4 regions of the Aminobacter sp. P4_D5 genome follow, and region 2 is predicted to be linked to each of the others. Evidence: riboswitches for the same ligand, from Rfam matches in the RefSeq annotation. Region 2 holds a riboswitch; each other region holds the start of a gene.

Region 1 (5,895 bases), on a different contig from region 2:
ATCAGAAAGTCGATTCATCGCCGAAGCCGGTTAGCAATCAGTTTACCATGGTCCCCTGGGGAACGAAAAACGCCCCTGGGGATTGTCTCCCCAATGGGCGGGACAATCAAGATCGCGTGATCGGTGGTCTTGCCCCCTGTCCCTGAATATGTGATCGCGTTCAGTATTCCTCAATTCGGGCGTGACAATGTCACTTCTCGATACCCGTAATCTTCTATCGGACGATGAAGCATGAAGAGAGTTCGCAAGGCAGTTTTTCCGGTCGCGGGTTTGGGCACGCGTTTTCTGCCTGCCACCAAGTCGATCCCGAAGGAAATGCTGACTGTTGTCGACCGTCCGGTGATTCAATACGTGGTCGACGAGGCACGCGAGGCTGGGATCGAGCATTTCATCTTCGTCACCGGCCGCAACAAGGCGGTCATCGAAGATCATTTCGACGTCCAGTTCGAACTCTACGACACGCTGGCACAGCGCGGCAAAATCGAACAGCTTGAACGGCTGCAGCGGCTCCAGCCAGGGCCGGGCCAGACCTCTTTCACCCGCCAGCAGGTGCCGCTTGGCCTTGGCCATGCGGTTTGGTGCGCGCGCGAACTGGTCGGCGACGAACCTTTCGCACTGCTTTTGCCCGACATGATCATGCAGTCGGAAAAGAGCTGCATGCGCGAGATGGTCGAGCTTTACGCCGAAACCGGCAGCAATATTATCGCCGTGCAGGAGTGCGATCCCGCCGAGACGCACAAATACGGCATCGTCGGACAGGGCAAGGCCGTCCACACCGGCTTCGAAATCGAAGGCATGGTGGAAAAGCCGAAGCAGGGTACGGCACCCTCCAACCTTTTCATCAATGGCCGCTACATCCTGCAGCCTGAGATCTTCAACATCCTGGCAAGCCAGGAGCGTGGCGCCGGCGACGAGATCCAGCTCACCGACGCGATGCTGAAGCTTGAAAAGCAGCAGCGTTTCTACGGCTACCACTATCGCGGCCGCACCTTCGACTGCGGCTCGCCGGAAGGCTTCGTCGAAGCCAATGTCGCATTTGCCCTGTCGCGTTCGGATCTCAGCAAAAGCATGGCCGGTGTCATCGAAGGCTTGCTGCACGAGATGAAGCCGGGCCGCTAAAGCGGCTGCAATGTCGCCCGCGCGTCAATTTTGGGCGCGCGGAGCGATGGCCATCGGGGCCTGCTCCAGATAGACATGTCCTGCCAGGTGCCCGCAGCGATGCGGGAGAATCGGGAACACGGTGCAAATCCGTGGCGTGCCCAACGCTGTAAGAGGGACCGTATCGGCAAAAGCCACTGTTCATCTTGAATGGGAAGGTGCCGACAACGGGTTGAACTCGAGCCAGAAGACCGGCCCGGCAGAAATCGTCCTCCGCATGGTCAGGCGGGGGAAATCGATTGCTCGCAAGGGGATACGCGATGCCGGCTGACCATTTAAATTCCAATTGTTTCGACCAAGCTGCACAAGATGCCGTCTACCGCGCCATCTTCACGCGCCGCGACGTGCGCAGCCATTTTCGGCCTGACCCACTGAGAGATGAGCTGCTGGCGCGGCTGCTGATGGCTGCCCATCACGCGCCGTCGGTTGGCTTCATGCAGCCATGGAATTTCATCGTCCTCCGCGATGCCGAGCGCCGGCAGAAAGTGCGCGACCTGTTCTTCGCCGCGCGCCAGCAGGAACTGCCGCACATCGCCGAGGAACGGCAGGCACTTTACCGCAAGCTGAAGCTCGAAGGCATCTGCGAGACCCCGCTCAACCTTGTCGTCACCTGCGACCGGAGCCGCTCGGAAAATTCGCCGCTTGGACGCTGGCACAATCCGGAAATGGATCTCTACAGCACCGTTTGCGCCGTGCAGAATTTCTGGCTGGCGGCGCGTGCCGAAGGTGTCGGCGTCGGCTGGGTCAGCATCCTCGACCGCGAGGCGCTGAAGCAGCTGCTAGGCATTCCAGATCATGTCGTGCCGGTGGCTTATCTCTGCGTTGGCCGGGTCTCCGAATTCGCGCAAAAGCCCGACCTTGAAAGGCATGGCTGGGGCAGCCGCCTGCCGCTGGCCGATCTCATCATGAGCGAGGTGTTTTCCGGTGGCGGAGAAGAAGCGCTGAAGGCGATTGCCGCCGAACTCGTTGCCCCTGAATCCTAGCGCTGGATTCTCATCCCGAGGAACACTGTGTTGGTCGTGCTATCGCGGTTGGGCAGTGTGCTGGTGAACGTTTCATGGCGCAGCCTGCCGGTGAGGCCGGCATAGCGGTTGAGCCACCAGGTCATGCCTGCTTCGGCGGTCAGCGTCAGATCGTGGTCCTCGGAGTCGGCATAGTCGCGCCAACCGGCGCCCACGGCTGCCATGCCCGTGAGGTTCGCGCGGATTTCACGCTCGACGCTGAGACGCCCAGCATAGAGAATCGAGCCGCTTTCGCCCGGAGTGGTCGAGCCTTCCACGAAGGTTGCGCCGTTGAAGCCAACGATGGTGCCACGGATCGGCGACCATCTGAGGTCGGCGGCAAATGTCGGTTCGGAAATGGTCTTGAGGCGCTCGTCATCGAAGTTTTCGCTGATCCAGCCGGCCGAAAGCTCGCCGCCGAATTTCTCGCCCATGTCCAATTCGACGCCGGCGCGTGCGCCGATCCTGTTCGACGAGCGTTCGAAGCCGGCAGTGTCGAAGCGGAGATCATAGACGCGGCGTCCGTATTCGACCTCGCCAAATGGCGTCAATGCAGGCGATATCTCGTAGCCGGCGCGCAGCCTGCCTGTGTAGAGCGTGGAATTCCTGTCTTCCTGAGACAGCGTGGCGCCGTCCGACAATTGAGCGTCGCTGTAGGTTTCCTTGGTCGCCTCGCCGGCCACGCCGAAGCGGAATTTGCCGACATCCTTCTCCAGCCCAAGCTCGCCATCGAGGATGTGGAGCGTCGGCCGCTCGGCGGTGCCGACGATGACGACGGGGGAGGTGGCCGATTCCGGGCGGAAATCGTAGCCAAGACGCGCGATGGCCCGAAGGTCGTCGGCGAGGTCGAGCTGCAATCGGCCGTTGATGCCTCCGGCGAGATCGTCGACCTCCTGCCCGGAGAGGGATTTGCGAACGATGCCATACGCATCGATGTTCGCCGAATGGCTTTCCCAGTCCGATGCGGCATTGAGCCGAAGGGCGGTATCCGACAGCACCGCCGACTTTCCGTCCGGGCTCGAATCGGCGTTCGAACTCGCCTCCAGTCCTTGCACGAGGCTGGGCCTGAGCACAAAACTGCCGACGCGGATGCCGGTGGGCGCGAAGGGAGTTGCATCGATCAGGGGCGTAAGTGCCTCGATGGCGGCTTGCCGTGCGGATTCCGGGCCGTTCTCCACGCTGGTTTCTGAGTCGATGGTACCCTGGCGCACGGTGCCGGTGGTAATGTCGTCTTCCGCCGCTGGCGCAACGGGCCTGGTGGCGGGCGCCCTTGTGGGGGCCGCGCGTTGCCGTCGCGCCTCTTCGGCACGTTGGCGGGCCGTGGTAGGCTGGCGAGCGGACGCCGCGCTGTCGGCGTTGGGCGGCTCGCTGAACAGGCTGTCTTCTGCGGCTGCGTCCGCCTGGTCGGGTAGGGCGCCGGGGCTGACAGGCTGATAGTCCGCGACCTGATCTTGGGGTTCGGGCGTTTGCGGCTGGGCCATGGGCCTGCGCGTCAGCGAACCTGTTGCGTCTCCATCTGCAAACGTACCGCGCAAGCCGGCTTCCTGAGCATGCAAAGGCGTGGCGCAAAGCAACGTCGCTAGACTTGCTGTTGCCAGCAAGGCGCGCAGTCCTGCACTGCCCCACGGTCCTTTTTGCTCTGGCCTGATCTGCGCCATCTTTTCCACTGCTTCGCCGACGCATGGGCGCCGCAATTACCAACTGGTAAATGGCCATGGTTAACGGAGCGTTTCCCGCCACCCCGGGGACGCATCGTTCGGGCCGGATAATCATGGACAGGGACCGTTCGACGCGCTAACGCATGCGACATGCACGCTGGATCGCTGAAAAAAGAGCCGGACCGGCAGGCGTCGATCGCCTCCGCCCTCCGCACCGTCACCACTGAGCAGGCCGGCATGGCCGCGCTTGCTGCCGCGCTCGAAGGGGTATTGGCGGAGCCATTTGCCCAAGCCGTCTCGACCCTCGGGCAACTGAGCGGCCGGGTCATCGTCACGGGTGTTGGCAAGAGCGGCCATATCGGCTCCAAGGTCGCAGCGACCCTGGCCTCGACCGGAACGCCAGCCTATTTCGTCCACCCCTCCGAAGCCATCCACGGCGATCTCGGCATGATCACCAAGGAAGACGCGATCGTGGCACTCTCCTGGTCGGGCGAGACGGCCGAACTCAAGGGCATTGTTGCCTATTCCAGGCGCTTCTCGATCCCGTTGATTGCCATTACCGCCGGCGACGCTTCCGCATTGGCACGTCAGGCGGATGTCGTCTTGTCATTGCCGCGCGCCCCGGAAGCTTGCCCGCATGGGCTCGCGCCGACGACCTCGACGCTGCTCCAATTGGCAATTGGCGATGCGCTGGCGGTGGCCCTGCTTGAAGCGCGCGGCTTCACCGCCGACCACTTCCGCACCTTCCATCCGGGTGGCCAGCTCGGCGCGAGCCTGATGCCGGTCGGCGACCTGATGCACATAGGCGATGAAATGCCGATCGTATCGGTTGGCACCAAGATGCCAGAGGCGGTCAAGACGCTGTCCAAGAAGCGCTTTGGCTGCGTCTGTGTCGTTGACGAAGATGGCAAGCTCGCCGGCATCATCACCGACGGCGATCTGGCGCGCAATCTCGACCGCAATCTTGCCGAGACCAATGTCGAAGACATCATGACCCGGCGGCCCAAGACCGTGCCACGACAGATGCTGGCAGGTACTGCAACTGCCATGCTCAACGAGCACAATATCAGTGCCATTCTCGTGGTCGAAGACGACCGTCCGGTCGGCATCATCCACTTCCACGATTTGCTCAGGGTCGGCGCTGCATAGAGCGCCGTGCGTCCGAACGGACGCGCAAAGGACGCTCTAAATCATTGAATCTACGCATCGTGCTTTCCGAAAATCGATTCCGATTTTCGGGCAGATGCGCTAGGCAGCGTCAGACCGGCTCCACCACCAGTTCCAGATCGGCGTCCGCGGCACTGATGACACGCACCTGCGTGCCGACAGGCAGGTCTGGACCGGAAACGCGCCATGTCGTGTCGCCGAGCTTGATCCGTCCCCGGCCTTCCTTGATCGGCTCGGTCAGCGTTGCGGTGCGCCCGATCATCTGGGCGCCGCGGCGGTTGAGCAGCGGCTGGTCGGAGACATCGCCACGCCCGCGCACGATCTGCTTGCCGATATAGGCCGAAGCGAGCGCCAGGACGAGGAAGAGCAGGACCTGAACCTGCCACCCCCAGAACGCGGCGTCCCACAAAAGCAGCGAGATCGCGCCGACGATAAGTGCGGCAATGCCGATCCACAACAGGAACACGCCAGGCGCGAAAATCTCCAGCGTCAGCAGGATGAAGCCGAGCAGCATCCAGTTCCAGGGACCGAGTTCGGCAACGATGCGGGCGATCATTTGCGGTTCCTCAATGCACCTGCGCTCAGCTCTGCTCCGGCGGGATGCGCGGCGGGCGCGATGCCTGGCGCTGGGCACCGTTGGTGCCTTCGCTGCGGAATACTTCCTTGGCGATGGCGCCGATGCCGCCAAGCGAGCCGATCAGTGACGACGCCTCGAACGGCATCAGCACGATCTTGTTGTTGGGCGATGCGCCGATCTTGGCGAGAGCTTCGGTGTATTTCTGGGCGACGAAGTAGTTGATCGCCTGGACGTCGCCCTTGGCAATTGCTTCCGACACGACCTGGGTGGCGCGGGCTTCGGCCTCGGCGGAGCGCTCGCGCGCTTCGGCGTCGCGGAAGGCAGCTTCCTTGCG
Region 2 (5,895 bases):
TGCGGCCGGCAAAGGCCCCGGGCGCGGAGACACCTTCACCCTCGGCGCCGCCATAGGCGTGCGAGGCCGCGTCGAGATAGGCGCGGCCGAGTTCGTCACGCGTGGTCCAGTCGCCCGAAGACAACAGGTCCTCAAGGCCCGCGCCATAGGTGCCGGGCGATGAGCCGAAGATGCGTGGCTCGACTTTGCCCGAAGCGCGGGTGCTGGCGGCGAGCGGGTTTTCGTGGTCGTCCTCCTCGCGTGTGGCGACCGCGCGCGCTGCCGCATCGATCAGCGCGATCTGGGTCGGGAACATGTCGCGGAACAGGCCTGAAATGCGCCAGGTCACGTCGACGCGCGGGCGGCCAAGCGCTGCCGGCGGCAACACCTCGATGCCTGTGACGCGGCCGGTGGCGGAATCCCACTGCGGCCGGCAGCCCATCAGCGCCAGGCCTTGGGCGATCTCTTCGCCGCCAGTGCGCAGCGAAGCGCTGCCCCAGAGATCGATAACCAGCGCGCGTGGCCAGTCGCCATGGCCCTGTAGATAGCTGCGCATGATTTCGTCGGCCGCAGCCTTGCCGAGGTCGAAGGCGGTCGGCGTCGGCATGGTACGCGGATCTGATGTGAACAGATTACGGCCGGTGGGCAAAACGTCGGTGCGTCCGCGCGCCGGGGCGCCCGAGGGGCCGGCCTTAACGTGACGGCCGTCGAGCGCGGCGATCAGGCCCTCGCGTTCGCTGGCAGCACTTTGCCTGCGCATCGCGTCGTGTTCGTCGTCTGAGGCGCGACCATAGATGTGCAGGCCATCCTTGATGGCGAAATCCTTGAGGTCGCAAAGCCAGGCGTCGATACGGCGCAGTGCCTCGTCTGGCGCGTCGGTGTTGGCAACGCCGGCTTCGCTGGCGAGGCCTGTCTGGGACGCCATCTCGACGATCAGCTTGGCCAGCCGGTCGCGGCGGCGGCGGTCAAGGCCATCGGCCTGGGCATATTCGTCGACCAGTCGCTCAAGCTTGTGCTGGTTCTCGTCGAGGCCGGCACTGGCAAGTGGCGGCGGCAGGTGGCCGAGCGTGACGGCCGAAATACGGCGCTTGGCCTGGGCTGCCTCACCAGGATTGGAGACGATGAAGGGATAAATGACAGGCAGCGAACCGGTGACGATTTCGGGAAAACAGGTCTGGCTCAGAGCGACAGTCTTGCCCGGCAGCCATTCAAGTGTGCCATGCGCACCGACATGGATGATCGCGTGGACGCCGAGCGACTTTTGCAGCCACAGGCCAAAGGCAAGCAGCGCATGCCGTGGCGGCAGGGTCGGATCGTGATAGTCGGCACGGCGATCGGCCGAGCGACCGCGATCCGGGGCGAGGGCCACCGTGACGTTGCCGAAGGTGGAGGCGCAGAATGGAAAATGGAGTTGCCTCTCACCCTTACCCTCTCCCCTCAAAGACGGGGAGAGGGGGGCGTCGGCGTTGCGGCCGTCTTCCTTCTCCCCGGCGTTACGGGGAGAAGGTCCGGCAGGGGATGAGGGGCGGTGCGATGGTGGAGTTGTTACAGCCTCCAGCGCAGCTTCCCCCCACGCCGCCTCAACCACGTTCCTTGCATCCGTGGGCAGATCAGCGGACTGCGCGAGATAGTTATCAAGCGCCAGTCCATGCCCACCCGCCTCGATCAGGTCGAGCAATTCGCGCGGAGTTTCCGGAATCGATTCAACGCCGTACCCGGCGTCCTTGAGGTCCTGCAGCATGGCCAAGACGCTGTTGGGTACGTCGAGGCCTACGGCATAGCCTGTGCGGCCGGGCGCGCTGGGATAATCGGGGATGAGAATCGCGAGCTTGCGCTTTTCGGGCGGCGTCTCGCGCAGCCTGAGATGTGCCGCGATGCGGGTTGCGACCTGTTCGACACGGTCCGGCTCGGGCCGGTTGGCCAAGGCGCGGAAGCCGAGCGCCGGGTCGAGTTCGCTCTCGGACTTGAATGAGATGGCGCCTGCGAGGATGCGGCCGTCGAGCTCGGGCATGACGACATGCATCGCAAGATCTGCCGGTGCCAGCCCACGCGGGCTACCCTCCCAGGCTTCGCGGCGGGTGGTGGCGACGATCACCTGAAACACGGGAACGCCGGCCCGGTCGAACAGTGTTTCCGCGCCGGGTTCCGCTCCTGAGGCAAACGCTGTAGCCGTGATGATGGCTGATGGCTCTAACGCAAAAAGAGCCGCCTCGACAAAGCTGAGCGATTCCTTGTCCTTCAGGCTTGATACGAAGATCGGGACGGGCCGGATGCCTTGGCGGATGAGTGCGTCGGTCAGTGCGTCGACGGGGGCGACATCGGCTGCCAGCAGCATCGAGCGATAGAACAGGATGGGGACGATATCACCTTCTCCCCGTTCACGGGGAGAAGGTGCCCCGAAGGGGCGGATGAGGGGCGGCGCAAGGGCGTCGAGCGTTGGCTCCTGCCCCTCGTCCCCCTGCCAGGACCTTCTCCCCGTGAACGGGGAGAAGGGGGATTCGACCACGCCTCGCGCCGGATCGTAAAAACCGGCTTTGGGCACCGTCACCGGTGCATTGGCATCGGCTTTCGCTTCCGCGCTCGCCAGTCCTGCGAGGCGCGCAACCAGCGCCTTCATGTTTTCCGGTCCGCCTTCGCGGAAATAGCCAAGCAGCGCGTCGAGTTCTGTGCGCGGCAAGGTCGAGCCTTCGACCAGCCGCGAGTCCGAATCGTGGCTTTCGCCCGGCAGCAGCGCAAGAGCGATGCCCTTTTCTCGAGCCATGGCAGCGAGTTGGTCGCAACCGTAGCGCCACCAGTCATAACCGCCGAGGATGCGGACGATGATGACCTTGGCGTGCGCCGCTACACTGTCGATCCAGAGGTCGACAGACATCGGATGCCTGAGGTCGCGCAGGCTGGCGAGCCGCATCGATGGCAGGCTTGCCGCGTCCGCCTTCCAGGCGGCGGCGATGCCAGCGAGATCGCTGTCGGTGAAAGACAACGCCACCACATCCGCAGGCGTTTGCCTGAGATCGACAGGCTCGACGAGATCGTCGAGCGAGGCGGATGTGGTGGTGAGGATGTGCATCTATCTGGCCCGGCTCAGCCTACAAGAATGCGCTCGATGGCCGGGCGGTCGAGGCCCTTGAGGCCGATCACCACCAGACGCGAGCGGCGGTCGTCTTCGGCCGTCCAGGCGCGGTCGTAGTAGTGGTTGACGCGCGGACCGACAGCCTGGACGAGCAGGCGCATGGGCTTGCCGCCGACTTCGACGAAGCCCTTCACGCGCAGCACGTTTTCTTCCTCGGCGGCGGTGGCGACGCGCTTGGCCAGTTCATCCGGGTTGGAAATCGAAGGAATGTCGATGACGAACGAGTCGAAATCATCGTGCTCGTGGTCGAAGGCGCCGTCGTGATGGGTCTTGCGGTTTTCGATGTCGTCTTCGACAGCGAGGCCAAGGCCAAGCAGCACCGAAGGGTCGACCTTGCCGTGCGCGGTCTGCACGATCTTGACGGCGCGCGACAGGTGCTCGCCGACAATGGCGTTGGCGCGCGCAAGGCCGGCCTCGTCGAGCAGGTCGCTTTTCGACAGGATGATGAGGTCGGCGCAGGCGACCTGGTCTTCAAACACTTCTTCGACCGGATCATCATGGTCGAGCGTCTCGTCCTGGGCGCGCTGGGCGGCGAGCGCGTCCATGTCGGCGGCGACCTTGCCTTCTGCGAGCGCTGGGCCGTCAACAACGGCGATGACGCCGTCGACCGTGACGCGGCTCTTGACCGTGGGCCATTGGAAGGCCTGGATCAGCGGCTTGGGCAATGCCAACCCCGAAGTCTCGATCAGGATGTGGTCGACACGTGGCGAACGCGACAGGATCTGGTCCAGTGCGGGGACAAAATCGTCGGCGACGGTGCAGCAGATGCAGCCYTTGGCCAGTTCGACGATGTTTTCCTCCGGGCAGGTGTCGATGCCGCAGCCTTTGAGGATTTCGCCGTCGATGCCGACATCGCCGAACTCGTTGACGATGATGGCGAGGCGCTTGCCCTTGGCGTTTTCGAGGATGTGGCGGAGCAGCGTCGTCTTGCCGGCGCCGAGAAAGCCGGTGATGACGGTACAGGGGACGCGTTCGACGGAGGCGGTCATTTGTCTTCCTTGATGAGGTCGAGGGGAGGGATGCGCGCGACAAGGCCGCGCTTGAGGCTGTCGGGACGGCCTCGCCACGGGATCAGGCCGTCGGTCGAGGTGGCGAAGAGTTTTGCGCCGGTGATCAGGTCGTCGCCCGAGCTAATGGCGAGATCGCCGAAGACGTAGCTCCATGAGCCGTCGCGCAGGATCGCCGCACTCAGGCGGCGCTTGCAGTTGCCGAGGCATTCGACGCTGCGCACCGTGATGCCTTCTTGTGCAGCGGCGGCGCGTGTGGATTCGGCGAGCTTGGCGCCTGCGCGGGGATGAGCGTCCGAGCCGTTTTCGTCGCGGCAGGATGAGCAGACGAGAATCGTCACATCCGCTGCGGCGCGCAGGTCGGCGCCATCGCTGGATGCGTCCAAAATTTCGACAGAGAGATTGTCGTCGAGTTCCAAAATACCAGGCTCCTTGCCTGGGACACCCGCCAGGCGATCGGATCAATGTTTCAGACGGCAGGTCTCCTGGCTCGCGAGTCGTCGCCTTCGTGCCGCCTTCCCGGGAGGACATCCCAGTGGTTACCGGTCTTGGCTCGTCGCTTACAGTTGCGGGGACAGCCGCGGATTTGACGCCAAAAGCGCCGCACCGCATTCCCTCTTAGCTCCTCCCCTTGCCGGGAGGAGACCGTCTGGGTCGATTTAMGCTTTCGCGAGGGGTGGAGTCAACGTGAGGGAGCGACCCGCAATGTCGCTCAGCGCCGGTCCGAGATCGCCGGCCGGTGTGACCTTGATGCTTTCGAGGCCAAGCCAGTCACGCATCTGCTGCAGCTCTTCATAGAGTTCGGCCGCCGTTTCGGGCGGGGCGCAGGGCTCCGCATAGGCGGCATGGACGCGCAAGACACCGGCTGGGCGGTCAGCTTTGAGGTCGACGCGCGCGACGATTCGTTCGCCGAGCAGGAAGGGCAGGACATAATAGCCATACTGGCGCTTTTCGGCCGGCGTGTAGATCTCGATTCGGTAGCGGAAGCCGAACAGGCTTTCGGCGCGGCTGCGTTCGAAGACCAGCGGATCGAACGGCGCGAGCAAGGCGCGGGCACTGACCTTACGTGGAATGCGGGCCTGGGCGTGCAGGTAGGCCTGCTTGTCCCAGCCCTCGACGCGGACGGGAATCAGTTCGCCCGTTTCGACCAGCTCTTCGAGGCGACCTTTCATTTCGGCGGGCGACAGGCGGAAGTAATCACGCAGGCAGGCGGCCGTCGCGACGCCATGGGCCCGGGCGGAGATTCGCAACAGTTCGCGATGCGCGTCGGCCGGGGCAGGGATGGGACTGTTGTAAATGCCCGCGGGCAAGACTCGCTCGGGCAGATCATAAAGTCGCTCGAAGCCACGGCGCGAATGGGTGGTGATGCGGCCAGCCCAGAACAGCCATTCGAAAGCGTGTTTTTCCCGGCTCCAGCCCCACCAGCCGCCCGAACCTTTGGCGCCTTCAATCTCGGAAGCGGCGATCGGGCCGCGGTCGACCACGTGGCGGAAAATCTCCTCTATGTAAGGCCTGTTCGCGCGGCCGAACTTGGCAAGCCCGCCATACATCCCTTCCTCAGCCCGCGCCATACGCCAGCGCATCAGGGGAAAGGTCTCTAGCGGCAACAGCGAGGCTTCATGCGCCCAGTACTCGAAAAGCAGACGCTTGCTCGACTGCATGGCGTCGTCGAGCAGCGCCATCGGGTAGGGGCCGAGGCGCGAATAAAGCGGCATGTAGTGCGCGCGCACAACGGCACTGACCGAGTCGATTTGGAACAGACCGAGGCGGTCGAGCACA
Region 3 (5,847 bases), on a different contig from region 2:
GCGAGACGCTGGGTATCGTTGGCGAATCCGGATCGGGCAAGACGACGCTGGGGCGCGCTCTGTTGCGCCTCATCAACGTAACCGCCGGCACCATCACGTTCGATGGCAAGGACATAACGAATTTCGATGAAGCCGCCATGCGGCCGCTCAGGCGGCGCATGCAAATGATTTTCCAGGACCCCATGTCCTCCCTTAATCCGCGGCATACCATTCGCAGGATTTTGACAGGCCCCCTCCTCCTGCACGGTCTCGCGCCGAACGCCAAGGATGCCCTCCGGCAAGCAGCGCGTATCGTTGAACGTGTCGGCCTTCCTTCTTCAGCGCTCGAGAGGAACCCGCACGAACTATCGGGTGGACAGCGTCAGCGGGTCGGCATCGCGCGCGCGGTGGTGATGCAGCCGGATTTCGTGCTTGCCGATGAAGTCGTATCGGGCCTGGACGTGTCGACGCAGGCGCAGGTGCTCGCCCTAATCGCCGAGCTCAGTCGCGAAATGGGCCTCGCGGTTGCCTTCATCAGCCACGACCTGTCCGTCATTCGCGCCATTTGCGATCGGGTAATAGTCCTGGAGGGAGGCAGGGTCGCGGAGGAAGGCCCATGCAGTCGCGTTTTCGAGGCACCACATTCCGACTACACACGGTCATTGCTCGACGCCATTCCATTGCCCGAACCGACGCCTGGTTGGCTGGATACATAGGCCGGCGGACGAAGTCGATCTTTTGTCGCCTTTGGGAAAGGGCCAGCACGTTTCAGATCACCACGGTCGAGTACGAGTACCGCCTCCGTTAAGGCTTCGCGCGGCGTGGAGGGTTTCATAAGACTCAGCATGCCGTCGAGAAAGGGCAGTTGCAACGGCTGAGTGGAGGCGCAGAGAGCGCCTGATCCGAGGCCAATTGTGCGGCAAGAATTTCGAACTGTTCGGTGAACGTTATGCCGCTGAAACCCGAGGCTCTTTGCTGCCCCCCTTCGAAAACTCTTTGATCTCCGTGCGAGTCGCAATGACCGAGCACAGTGGTTAGGGATACTCGCCGGGAAGTTGGGTGGGTCGGGCAACGTCGCTATTCGAGCACGGGCTTTGGTACGTTTGGCACGAGCCCGCAACCGTAAAATTCCTATTAGATTTCATGTGAAATGCCTGATAGGCATCTATAAAAAAATTAACAGAGATGCGTAACCATCTGATTTTGCTATTTCTTCTACCGCGCCATCCGACCAATCCGCACCACGCCCAGCCATCGTGACTACGAGCGCCTGCGGACGCAGTCATGCAATTTTGGAGCTAGAAAACTGATGGGGCGTGGGGCAGCCGCATCTCGACGCGCTCGGTCCACGATCCGGTCATGGCGATGGGCATGAGCAGTATTTCCGAGAGCCAGGTCACGTGGCTGTGCGAAGAGACCACGACAAGGTCAGGCCTTCCTGGCCCGGCCAATCGAAGGCGACTGGCCGTATCTGTGGATCTACGCCACTTATCTGAACGTGCGTCGCGGCGGGCGCGTCGCATCGGTCGCTGTCATAATTCTCCGCAAATACAGAATACTATACCTGCAGCATGAAGGCCCATGCCTGGCAAATAATACAGAAAACAAGTCCCAGTTAGGCAGCAATAACTGGATTAGACCCGAATTTGACGCCTTTCAATTTGCCTACGACAAATGAGATGCACTCGCTGCAAGAATTCCGATACCCCTCCAATTGACAACTTCGGCGCGCTGGCTATTTTCCGACTCGGAATTGGTTCCGCCGAGAGGTGGATGAAAAGGGAACACGGTGAGGCCACTGGCCGAATCCGCGACTGCCCCCGCAACTGTAACCGTTGAGCCTTCTCCAACATGCCACTGAGCGCACGTTATGCGGTCGGGAAGGCGGAGAAAGGCTGAGACACGGAAGTCAGGAGACCTGCCCGTTCCAGTCACCCATGCTTTGTCCACGGGGTGCGGACAGGCGCGGTCGCTCGTGGCGGTGACATTGAAAAGTGTTGCCGCATGCGGAGGGCCGCAGGGTGAATTGCATCCCTGCACCTGCCTGCCTGCGGTTTGGAGAAACTGGCGCGCCCTAACCGCGCCACCCGAACCATTTGGGGGCAAAATTGCAGAGACTACTTATTGCCGCCGGCGCACTGTCGCTGGCACTTCCCGGTCACACCTACGCGCAAGAGCTGCCTTCATCAGGGCCGACCCTGCTCGATAGGCTGGTGATCACCACGCCTCTTCGCCGCGCAAGTTCGCTTGTGCGGGCTACCTCCTCCGTCACGGTCATCGATGAAGACGAGATCAAGGGATCGGCTGCGCCCGATCTGCCCTCGCTCCTCAAGCGCTATCCCGGCGTTTCGATCATCGGTTATGGCGGCCAAGGCTCCGCAACAAATGTCTATCTTCGGGGCATGTCCTCGGGGCAGACACTCGTGCTCGTCAATGGCGTGCGTACGGCCTCAGCCACCAGCGGAATAAGCTCGATCTTCAACATCCCGCTCTCCGCGATCGAGCGTATCGAAATCGCGAAGGGTCCGCATTCGGCCCAATACGGCGCAGATGCCATTGGCGGCGTGATCAACATCATCACCAGGCAGGGCGGCAAGTGCGACGACGGACGCGATCGCTGCGGATCGATTACAACGGGGGTAACATATCCCTGGGGAGCACATGTATCCGGCAACGTGCGTGGCCAGACGGCAGGCGGCGTTGAATACGCTGTGGGCGGCAGCCTTCTCGGCACCCAAGGCTATGACTTCACGACCCCTTTGGCATGGGGTCATGAACCCGATGATGACGGCTTCCTGCAGGGCTCGCTAAATTTCTCTGTCGCCAAATCCTACGACTGGGGGCGGCTCTACGCAGATGGCCTCTTTGCCCGTGGCCGGACGGAGTATGACAATTCGTTTCCGTCGTTCAACGAGGTCGACACCGATACCTTCGCCGGAAAGATCGGCGCCACGTTGAAGCATTCGGACAGCTGGAATTCGACTGTCGAGGTTTCCAGCGGCCTAGACCGTTCGACCAACTTCCGTGATGGTGTTGTTGGCAACAGCGAGTTTGACACGCAGCGCTTCGGAATCTTCGCATCGACGGAGAAATCCTTCGAGTTTGGGGACGCAACGCATGTCGTTGCTGGCGGTGCTGAAGCCTATCGCGAAAGCGTGGACTCGACCGTCGACTTCGGTGTCGACTCCCGCAATCTGGTCGCGGTCTTCGGGCAGTATTCGGTCGAGTATGGCGCACTCACCATCGATAGCGGCCTGCGCTATGATCACAATGAACAGTTCGGCGATGCGACGACTTACAATCTCGGTGCCAGCTGGGAAATCGTTCCGGATCTCATCGCGCGAGCGTCCTACGGCACAGGCTTCCGTGCCCCGACCTTCAACGACCTCTATTACCCGGGCTACTCGAATCCAAACCTCAAGCCGGAAAAGTCTCGTTCCTACGAGATCGGCCTGAACTGGCGGCCGACGGTCGACACGACGGTTGACGTAGCCCTCTACCAGACCTGGCTCACCGACGCGATCGCGTCCAATCCCCCAACGTACCTCCCCTTCAACGTCGCCAGAGCCAAGGTTTCGGGCGTAGAGGCTTCGGTGTCTCACCAATTCAGCGACAGTTGGAGCGGCAAGGCTACGATCGATTATCGCGAGCCAAAGAACCAAGACAACGGGCTCTACATTCCCTACCGCGACCGGTTCAAGGCCACGGCGGAGATCGGCTACCGGGCAACCGAGCAGCTCAACCTCACGGCCAAGCTGCTTTACGCCTCCCCGCGCTATGCCAATGCCGCAAACACGGTCAAGCTGCCGGATTATGTCACCGTGGACTTCACGGCCGACTATGCCTTTGATGACAGATCGAGCCTGAAATTTTCGGTCGAGAACCTATTCGATGAGCAGTATTCAACCGTCACCGACTATCGAGCGCCAGGACGGACCATCAACCTCAGCTTCACGCGCCAGTTTTGAGATGATGCGGATGTCTCCCTGCTGCCTTTCAAGAGCAAGCCTTCATCAATGGCTGTGCTCATTCGCTGGCGCGCTCGTTCTGGCGGCCTTTGCACCTGCGGCAGAAGCAGCCGACGGCCCCAGCCGCGTGGTTTCGATGAACGTGTGCACCGATCAGCTGGCCATGCTGATTGCAGACAAGGAACAGCTGCACTCGGTCTCCTACATGGCAAGCGATCCCAGCACCTCCGTTCTTTTCGATAAGGCGGCTGGGATTGCCGTCAATCATGGTCTCGCGGAGGAGGTCTTCCTGATGCAGCCCGACCTCGTGCTGGCAGGCACCTACACCACGAGAACGACGGTGGAACTGCTTCGGCGCCTGGGCATCCGGGTCGAGGAATTCGCTCCCGACAGTTCGATCGCCGACATCCGTGCGAACATCCTTCGAATGGGTAAGGTCCTCGCCAGGGAGGACCGGGCAGCCGAACTTGTCGGCGAACTCGACAAGGGCATCGCCCAGCTCGAGAAGGAACCACCCTCAGGCAAGACGGTAGCCACCTACTATGCCAATAGCTACACGTCAGGCGCCGGCACGCTGGTAGACGAGGTCGTCAAGCTTTCGGGCCTGGCCAACCTCGCGAACAAGCTCGGCCTGTCTGGAAGCTCTCGGTTGCCGCTGGAAATGCTCGTCCTCGCCCAGCCTGACCTGATCGCCGACGGAAACACGTCCTACGGGGCTCCTGCGCTTGCGCAAGAGAACTTTGTCCACCCGGCCTATCGCGCCATCGCTGCCTCAGGAAGATCGGTCACCGTACCCTCCGGCTACACGATCTGTGGTGCTCCCTTCACGCTTGAAGCGGCTCGGATCCTCCAAGCTGCGGCCAGCAACATCAGGGGAAATCCATGAGAGCCCCAATGCCCTACTATGCGGTACTTGCGGCCTTGGCGCTGGTTACTGCCTGCCTGTTTCTGCTGTCGCTGACCGTGGGCCCGGCAGCGATAGCGTTTTCCGACAGCCTCGCCGCATTGTTCTCCCCAAAGGCGGATGCGATCGCCCTGGTCATGCAGGAAATCCGCCTGCCCCGCGCTCTGCTTGGCCTGATGGTCGGAGCTACCCTTGGCCTATCGGGTGCCGCGCTCCAGGGATACCTGCGCAATCCGCTGGCTGAACCCGGGCTGATCGGCGTGAGTGCATCGGCATCGCTTGGTGCCGTGGTCGCCATCTACTCCGGGCTCACATCAGTGTTTGCCTTGGCACTTCCGCTTTCAGCGCTCGCTGCGGCGGCCGTCGCAGTCGTGGTCGTCCAGGCTTTGGCAGGTCTTCGCGGCAGCACGCTGACCATCATTCTGGCAGGTGTCGCCGTATCGAGTTTCGCAGGCGCGATGACGTCTCTAGCGCTCAATCTCTCGCCGAACCCATTTGCCGCCCTCGAGATCATGTTCTGGATGCTGGGCTCCCTGACCGACCGGTCGATGACCCACGTCTGGCTTGCGTTGCCATTCATGCTCATCGGCTGGCTGCTGCTTGCGGCGTTGGGGCAGGCACTCGATGCGCTGACCCTCGGCAACGATACCGCTGCCACCATGGGGGTCGATCTTCGTCGGGTCCAGTTTCTGGCCGTGTTAGGAACAGCGGCATCGGTAGGTGCCGCGACCGCTGTGTCCGGTGCGATCGGCTTCGTCGGGCTAATCGTGCCCCACCTGTTGCGCCCCCTCGTCGGATCGCGTCCTTCCCGGCTTCTTCCGGCAAGCGCGCTTGGCGGTGCTGCCATGCTGCTGGCGGCCGATATCCTGGTGCGCATCATCGCGCCCGGCAAGGACCTCAAGCTCGGAGTCCTCACTGCCATCGTCGGCGCGCCGTTCTTCCTATGGCTGGTCTGGCGCACGAGAAGGAAGCTCGCCTGATGCTGCTCGATGTCCA
Region 4 (5,895 bases), on a different contig from region 2:
GACGGGGTCATCCTTGCCTCGTTCCTGGCCCATATCGGCGCGGCGATCGCAGACCGCGATACGCTGACGCTGAAGCGCGACGTCTCCGTCCTGCACCAGTCCGAACTTGGCCATCTGCTGGAAGCCTTGCTACCCGAGCAGCGGCTGGCGCTGGTCGAACTGATGGGCTCGGATTTCGACTTTTCGGCGCTGACCGAGGTCGACGAGGCGATTCGCCTCGACATCGTCGACAACCTGCCCAATGCGCAGATCGCGCAAGCCGTCCAGGAACTCGATTCCGACGATGCGGTCTACATTCTGGAAGACCTCGACACCGAGGACCAGAACGAGATCCTGGCGCAGCTGCCGTTCACCGAGCGCATCAGGCTGCGGCGTTCGCTCGATTATCCCGAGGAATCGGCCGGTCGGCGCATGCAGACGGAGTTTGTGGCGGTGCCGCCGTTCTGGACCGTTGGCCAGACCATCGACTATCTGCGCGACGACAAGGATTTGCCCGACCGTTTCAGCCAGGTCTTTGTCATTGATCCGAGCTTCAAGCTGCTGGGTGCTGTCGACCTCGACCAGATCCTGCGCACCAAGCGCGCGGTCAAGATCGAAGAGGTGATGCACGAGACGCGCCACGCCATCCCGGCCACGATGGACCAGGAAGAGGCAGCGCGCGAATTCGAGCAATATGATCTGCTCTCCGCAGCCGTCGTCGACGAGAACGAGCGCCTCGTCGGCGTGCTGACCATCGATGATGTGGTCGACGTCATCCAGCAGGAAGCCGAGGAAGACCTTTTGCGCATGGGCGGCGTCGGTGACGAGGAGCTGTCCGATACCGTGCGCGCGACCTCGCGCTCGCGCGTGCCATGGCTTCTGGTCAATCTTGGTACGGCCTTCATCTCGGCATCGGTCATCAGCCAGTTTGGCGCCACCATCGAGGAGATGGTGGCTTTGGCGGCACTGATGCCGATCGTCGCTTCGCTCGGGGGCAATGCCGGCACACAGACGATGACGGTAACCGTGCGCGCGCTCGCCACCCGCGACCTCGACATCTACAATGCCGGTCGCGTCATTCGCCGCGAGGTGATGGTGGGCCTGCTCAATGGCGCAATCATCGCAACCATCCTCGGCCTGGTCGCAGGCCTATGGTTTCACAACCCGGATCTGGGCTTCGTCATCGCCGCCGCCATGGTGCTCAACATGCTGGCTGCGGCACTCGGTGGCATCCTGATCCCGCTGTTGCTCGACAAATTTGGCGCGGACCCGGCGATCTCGTCCTCGATCTTCACGACCATGATCACCGACGTCATCGGCTTCCTTGCCTTCCTCAGCCTTGCCACCTGGTGGCTGCATCTTGGCGCTGCTGCGAGGTAAGGTTGTTCAATTGACTTTTACGTAAGTCGCGTGCGAGACTCCTTGAGGACCAAAAAGGGTCCTTTTGGCTGCGCGGCGTATACTGTCGCATGGCATGATCGCCTCGGCTAGCGCGGCATGATTTGAAAGCGGCGCGGCGACGCTGGCTGGGTGGAGAGACGATGCGGGAATATTACTCGATCACCGAATTGACCCGCGAATTCGACATTTCGACGCGGACGCTGCGTTTTTATGAGGATGAGGGGCTGGTGCAGCCTGTCCGCCGTGGCCGCACTCGCCTGTTCCGCCCGTCTGACCGGCAGCTCATTCGCCAGATCATGCGCGGCAAGCGGCTTGGATTCTCGATCAACGAGATTCGCGAGATCATCCAGATGTATCGCGCCCCCCCCGGCGAGGTCGGTCAACTCAAGCTGATGATCAAGCGCATCGAAGAAAAGCGTGAGGATCTGCGCCAGAAGCGCCGCGACCTCGAGGAGACGCTGGCCGAACTCGATCAGGCCGAAGAATCCTGTGTCGAACGGCTGGTCGAACTCGGCGTCAACACCTGAGCGCTGATCAGATCCAGCGCCGGACCTTCTTTTTGTAATCGATGTATTTCTTGCCGAAGCGGGCTTGCAGGTGCTTTTCCTCTGGCACAATGGCGAGCTTCTGCGTGCCGAAGGCCGCGATCACCGCAAGGACGATGAACCAGACACTGGCCGTGATCAGGCCGATGGCGATCATCAAGAGCGTGTTGGCGAAGTAGATCGGGTTGCGGGTGAAGGAAAAAGCGCCCGAGGTGACCAGATGCTCCGACGGCCTGTCGGGACGGATCGTGGTCTTGGCGCGCTTCAGCGTCTGCATGGCTGAGTAATAGATCGCAACCACGCCGGCCACAGCCAACCAGCCGGCCGCGTAGAGCAGGTCCGACAGCGGCTCGGTGAGCCAAGGCAAGGGGTAGAGCAGTCCGAGGGCTACAGCCACCGCGATAGCCAGGAGGTAGACGATCGGCGGCCATGGAACCCTGCTGGGGGCGGCGGCTTTGAGATCGGTCATTGCGCTCCTCCTGGTATCGTCTGGTTGTCGGTGTTGGTCGAGCACATGGCCGCGGTTTGCCCGACACGGTCTTTAAGCTCCGGGCTCTGGTCGGCGGCATAGAGGCGGACGAACGAATCATCCCTTTGCAACTCGTCGAGCATGCACACACAGTAGCGCGAGCAGAAATCCGTGTCGCGGCTTTGCTCGCACGAGCGCTGGCAAGATTTGAGGAAGGTAATTTCGCGCGTTTCGACCGGGGCGGGGAATATCTGGGCAAAGGCCCAGACCAGCGAAATCATCACCGGTTGGTGGATGAGGTAGAAAGCCAGGCTGTGGCGGCCGAAGAAGCTGAGCGGCCGTGACCAGGCGCCGGGTTGAAGGCGCGCCAGCCTTTCGAAAAGACCGGCCTTGAGCGCGAGACCGGCAACACCAATGCCGGTCAATACGGCGCCAAACCATGGAAACAGCGGCACAAAATCGTTGGAACGCGGATTGAAGGTGGACAGGCCGATCCACAAAAGCGCCGGGTGGTTGAAGGCGTCAGAGCGCAGATAATTGGGCGCTGCGATGACCAGGGCGGCGATGACCAGCGTCAGCAGGGCCGGCAGGCGCAGGAAGGCGAGGCCGAGTACGCTGGCCAGTGCTATCTGGTGCAGGATGCCGAAGAAGATGAACTTGTCGGGCATGGCGAACCAGGTCGCGACCGTGATTGCCAATGCCGCCGCCGACACCATGGCCAACCGCCTGAAGTAGCCAGGCCAGCGAATGCCCTTGGCATGCGCCAGCACAAGGCTGACGCCAACGAGAAACAGGAAGCTTGAGGCGATGCAGCGGGCGAAGAGCTTCCAGTTGCCATAGGCGGTCATGCCCGGATCGGCGTAACCGAAGAATTCGAGGTCCCAGGCGAAGTGGTAGATCGCCATGGCGACGAGGGCTGTGCCACGGGCGATGTCGATGACCGACACGCGCCGCGAGGGGGCTTGAACTTGTTCAGTGCTCGGATGCATCGTCATGGCCATTCGCTTCGGCGTTTTCAGGTGTTGCAGCGCCCCTGCAGCACTATCATGGTTGAAGCGGGGCGGTAGAGAGCAGTGTGGCCAGTCATGCACAAGGTTAAGAATTGAAGTGGCGCAAATGACCGGACGCATGATGTCGCTGACCGAAGAGCTGGTGGCGCGATGCTATCGCGACGTGGCCGATGCCGGCCCGGACCCCGATGCAGTGCACCTCGACGACGCCGACTATGAGGCGATGATCGATGAAACGCTCGCCGAGCATCCCGGCAATGGCCCGCTATGGCTGTTTGCCTATGGTTCGCTGATCTGGAAGCCCGAGGTCGAACACACCGAAGAGAAGGTGGCGCTGGCGCGCGGCTGGCATCGTTCGTTTTGCGTCAGCATGAACCGCTGGCGGGCAACGAAAGAGCAGCCCGGACTGATGATGGGCATGGATCGCGGCGGCCAGTGCAAGGGCGTGGCGCTCAGGCTCATGGACGGCGACAGGCGCGAACAGCTCGACAAGCTCTACCGCCGCGAGATGACGCTGAAGCCCTCGACCTACAAGCCGCGCTGGCTGAACCTTGTCACCGACGACGGCCCGCTGACCGCCCTTGCTTTCGTCGTCAATCGCGGCGGCCGGGCCTATGCCGGCGCACTTGGCGAGGACGAGGTTGTCGAACGGCTGGCCACAACCTGCGGCCATTGGGGCTCGGCGGCGGACTATCTCTACAATGTGGTGAAGAACCTCGAGCAGCGCGCCATCCACGACCGGCATCTGTGGCGGCTGCAGCATCTGGTGGCCGAACGAATCGCGGCCCGGAGCTGATCGCCAAAACGCCGCATTCGCACCGCCCGGCGTCGGAATTTGGTTTGCCGCCCAAGGCATTTGTTTCTATAGTCGTGGCGTCGTCGGTTCCGTTACGGAATCAAGAGGGAATGCGGTAAGGGCCTTTTGAAGGTCCGAAGCCGTGGCTGCCCCCGCAACTGTATGCGGTTAGCTCTCCCCAAATGCCACTGAAGCTTGCTTCGGGAAGGCGGGGAAGGGTGTCGATCCGCAAGCCAGGAGACCTGCCGGCGACAGGGACACTTCTCGAGGCCCTCGGGTGGAGGGCGAAAGGACTTTAAGATGACTACTGTTTCTGCAATCGGCGCCGACGTTTCCTCGCAGTCGCGCACAATGCAGCTCGCGCTTGCGGCGCTGCTTGGCCTTTTCGTTGTTGGCTTCCTCGGGTTCTCGCATATGGACGTGGTGCACAACGCTGCCCACGACTATCGCCACTCGATGGCTTTCCCCTGCCACTAACGAAGGCACCCCAACCATGTCTGTATTTCGCAACGTCGTGTTCATCGCGGCGATCAGCGGCCTATTGGCCGGCGTGATCCTTGCCGCGCTCCAAACCTATGCAACCGTTCCGCTGATCCTCAAGGCCGAAACTTACGAAAATGCCGGCGGCGGCCATGAGCATGCCGCGGCCCCAGCCGCTGGCACTGAAGCGACCACGTCAGCACCTGCGGCGCAAGCCATGGCTCCCACTGAAGAGGAAGCTGAAGCCTGGGCACCCGCCGACGGCTTTGAGCGTTTCGCCTATTCGGCACTGGCCAATATCGTCAGCGGCGTCGCATTCGCGCTGATCCTGGTCGCGGTTTCCGAATTTGCCGGCGGCATCGCCAACTGGCGCCAGGGCGTGTTCTGGGGCTTTGCCGGCTTTGCTGTCTTCACACTCGCGCCGGGCCTAGGGCTGCCACCTGAGTTGCCCGCCATGCCGGCGGCCGACCTTGGCGCGCGCCAGATCTGGTGGACTATGACGGTGGTGGCAACCGCTGCCGGCTTGGCACTGATCGCTTTCAAGCAGTCGCTGCCGCTCGCCATCCTCGGCGTCGCGCTGATCGTTGCTCCGCACATCATCGGTGCGCCGCAGCCAGAAAGCCATGATTCGCCGATACCGGCCGACCTGCACCACAGCTTCGTCGTCGCCGTGACCATCACCAACCTGGTTTTCTGGGTGGTGCTCGGAGCTGTCGCGGGGGCTGTGCGGCAGCGTTTCATGGGTACGCAGGGCGCATTGCGCGGCAGCTTTGCCTAAGAAGCTGACATTTTTGCTAGGCGGTGCGCGCTCTGGAAAGAGTGCGCACGCCGAGCGGCTGATCACCGCATTCCCTGCGCCATGGAGTTACATCGCCACCGCGCAGGCCTATGACGACGAGATGCGCGAGCGCATCGATATCCACCGCTCCAGGCGCGGCGAAGGCTGGCGAACAATGGATGCGCCGCTTGATTTGATAGCAACGCTCGACAGTGTCGCCGATGGCGAACCGGTACTCATCGATTGCCTGACGCTGTGGCTGACCAATCACATGCTGGCCGATCATGACGTGGAAGCGGAAAGTGCCCGGCTCGCCGAGGTGCTGTCGCGGCCGCGCGGCCCATGGTTCGTCGTTGCCAACGAGGTCGGGCTCGGCATCGTGCCCGACAACGCGCTTGCCCGCCGCTTCCGCGATGCAGCCGGCAGGCTCAATCAAA

Evidence for each region. A riboswitch is a leader RNA that binds a small molecule or an ion and turns the genes downstream of it on or off. The one in region 2 is predicted to bind cobalamin.
Region 1: another riboswitch for cobalamin. It lies ahead of bluB (5,6-dimethylbenzimidazole synthase); the one in region 2 lies ahead of AC1DWF_RS11285 (DUF1636 family protein).
Region 3: another riboswitch for cobalamin. It lies ahead of AC1DWF_RS25575 (TonB-dependent receptor domain-containing protein); the one in region 2 lies ahead of AC1DWF_RS11285 (DUF1636 family protein).
Region 4: another riboswitch for cobalamin. It lies ahead of AC1DWF_RS06525 (CbtB domain-containing protein); the one in region 2 lies ahead of AC1DWF_RS11285 (DUF1636 family protein).

Annotation. Positions count from the first base shown of each region.
Region 1 is NZ_JBFUIP010000039.1:896-6,790, forward strand. It holds gene galU (UTP--glucose-1-phosphate uridylyltransferase GalU) at 232-1,119, shown strand; cobalamin riboswitch at 1,188-1,372, shown strand; gene bluB (5,6-dimethylbenzimidazole synthase) at 1,419-2,141, shown strand; gene AC1DWF_RS11000 (outer membrane beta-barrel protein) at 2,138-3,817, opposite strand; gene AC1DWF_RS11005 (KpsF/GutQ family sugar-phosphate isomerase) at 3,968-4,966, shown strand; gene AC1DWF_RS11010 (NfeD family protein) at 5,076-5,540, opposite strand; gene AC1DWF_RS11015 (SPFH domain-containing protein) at 5,566-5,895, opposite strand, start outside.
Region 2 is NZ_JBFUIP010000040.1:18,380-24,274, forward strand. It holds gene cobN (cobaltochelatase subunit CobN) at 1-3,046, opposite strand, end outside; gene cobW (cobalamin biosynthesis protein CobW) at 3,061-4,098, opposite strand; gene AC1DWF_RS11285 (DUF1636 family protein) at 4,095-4,535, opposite strand; cobalamin riboswitch at 4,575-4,781, opposite strand; gene AC1DWF_RS11290 (winged helix-turn-helix domain-containing protein) at 4,776-5,895, opposite strand, start outside.
Region 3 is NZ_JBFUIP010000166.1:6,110-11,956, forward strand. It holds gene AC1DWF_RS25565 (ATP-binding cassette domain-containing protein) at 1-695, shown strand, start outside; partial or broken gene AC1DWF_RS25570 (transposase) at 1,309-1,519, shown strand; cobalamin riboswitch at 1,717-1,919, shown strand; gene AC1DWF_RS25575 (TonB-dependent receptor domain-containing protein) at 2,088-3,947, shown strand; gene AC1DWF_RS25580 (ABC transporter substrate-binding protein) at 3,958-4,833, shown strand; gene AC1DWF_RS25585 (FecCD family ABC transporter permease) at 4,830-5,831, shown strand; partial or broken gene AC1DWF_RS25590 (ABC transporter ATP-binding protein) at 5,831-5,847, shown strand, end outside.
Region 4 is NZ_JBFUIP010000018.1:12,732-18,626, forward strand. It holds gene mgtE (magnesium transporter) at 1-1,359, shown strand, start outside; gene AC1DWF_RS06505 (MerR family transcriptional regulator) at 1,521-1,907, shown strand; gene AC1DWF_RS06510 (methyltransferase family protein) at 1,915-2,394, opposite strand; gene AC1DWF_RS06515 (acetyltransferase domain-containing protein) at 2,391-3,389, opposite strand; gene AC1DWF_RS06520 (gamma-glutamylcyclotransferase) at 3,511-4,200, shown strand; cobalamin riboswitch at 4,268-4,464, shown strand; gene AC1DWF_RS06525 (CbtB domain-containing protein) at 4,501-4,677, shown strand; gene AC1DWF_RS06530 (CbtA family protein) at 4,694-5,458, shown strand; gene cobU (bifunctional adenosylcobinamide kinase/adenosylcobinamide-phosphate guanylyltransferase) at 5,451-5,895, shown strand, end outside.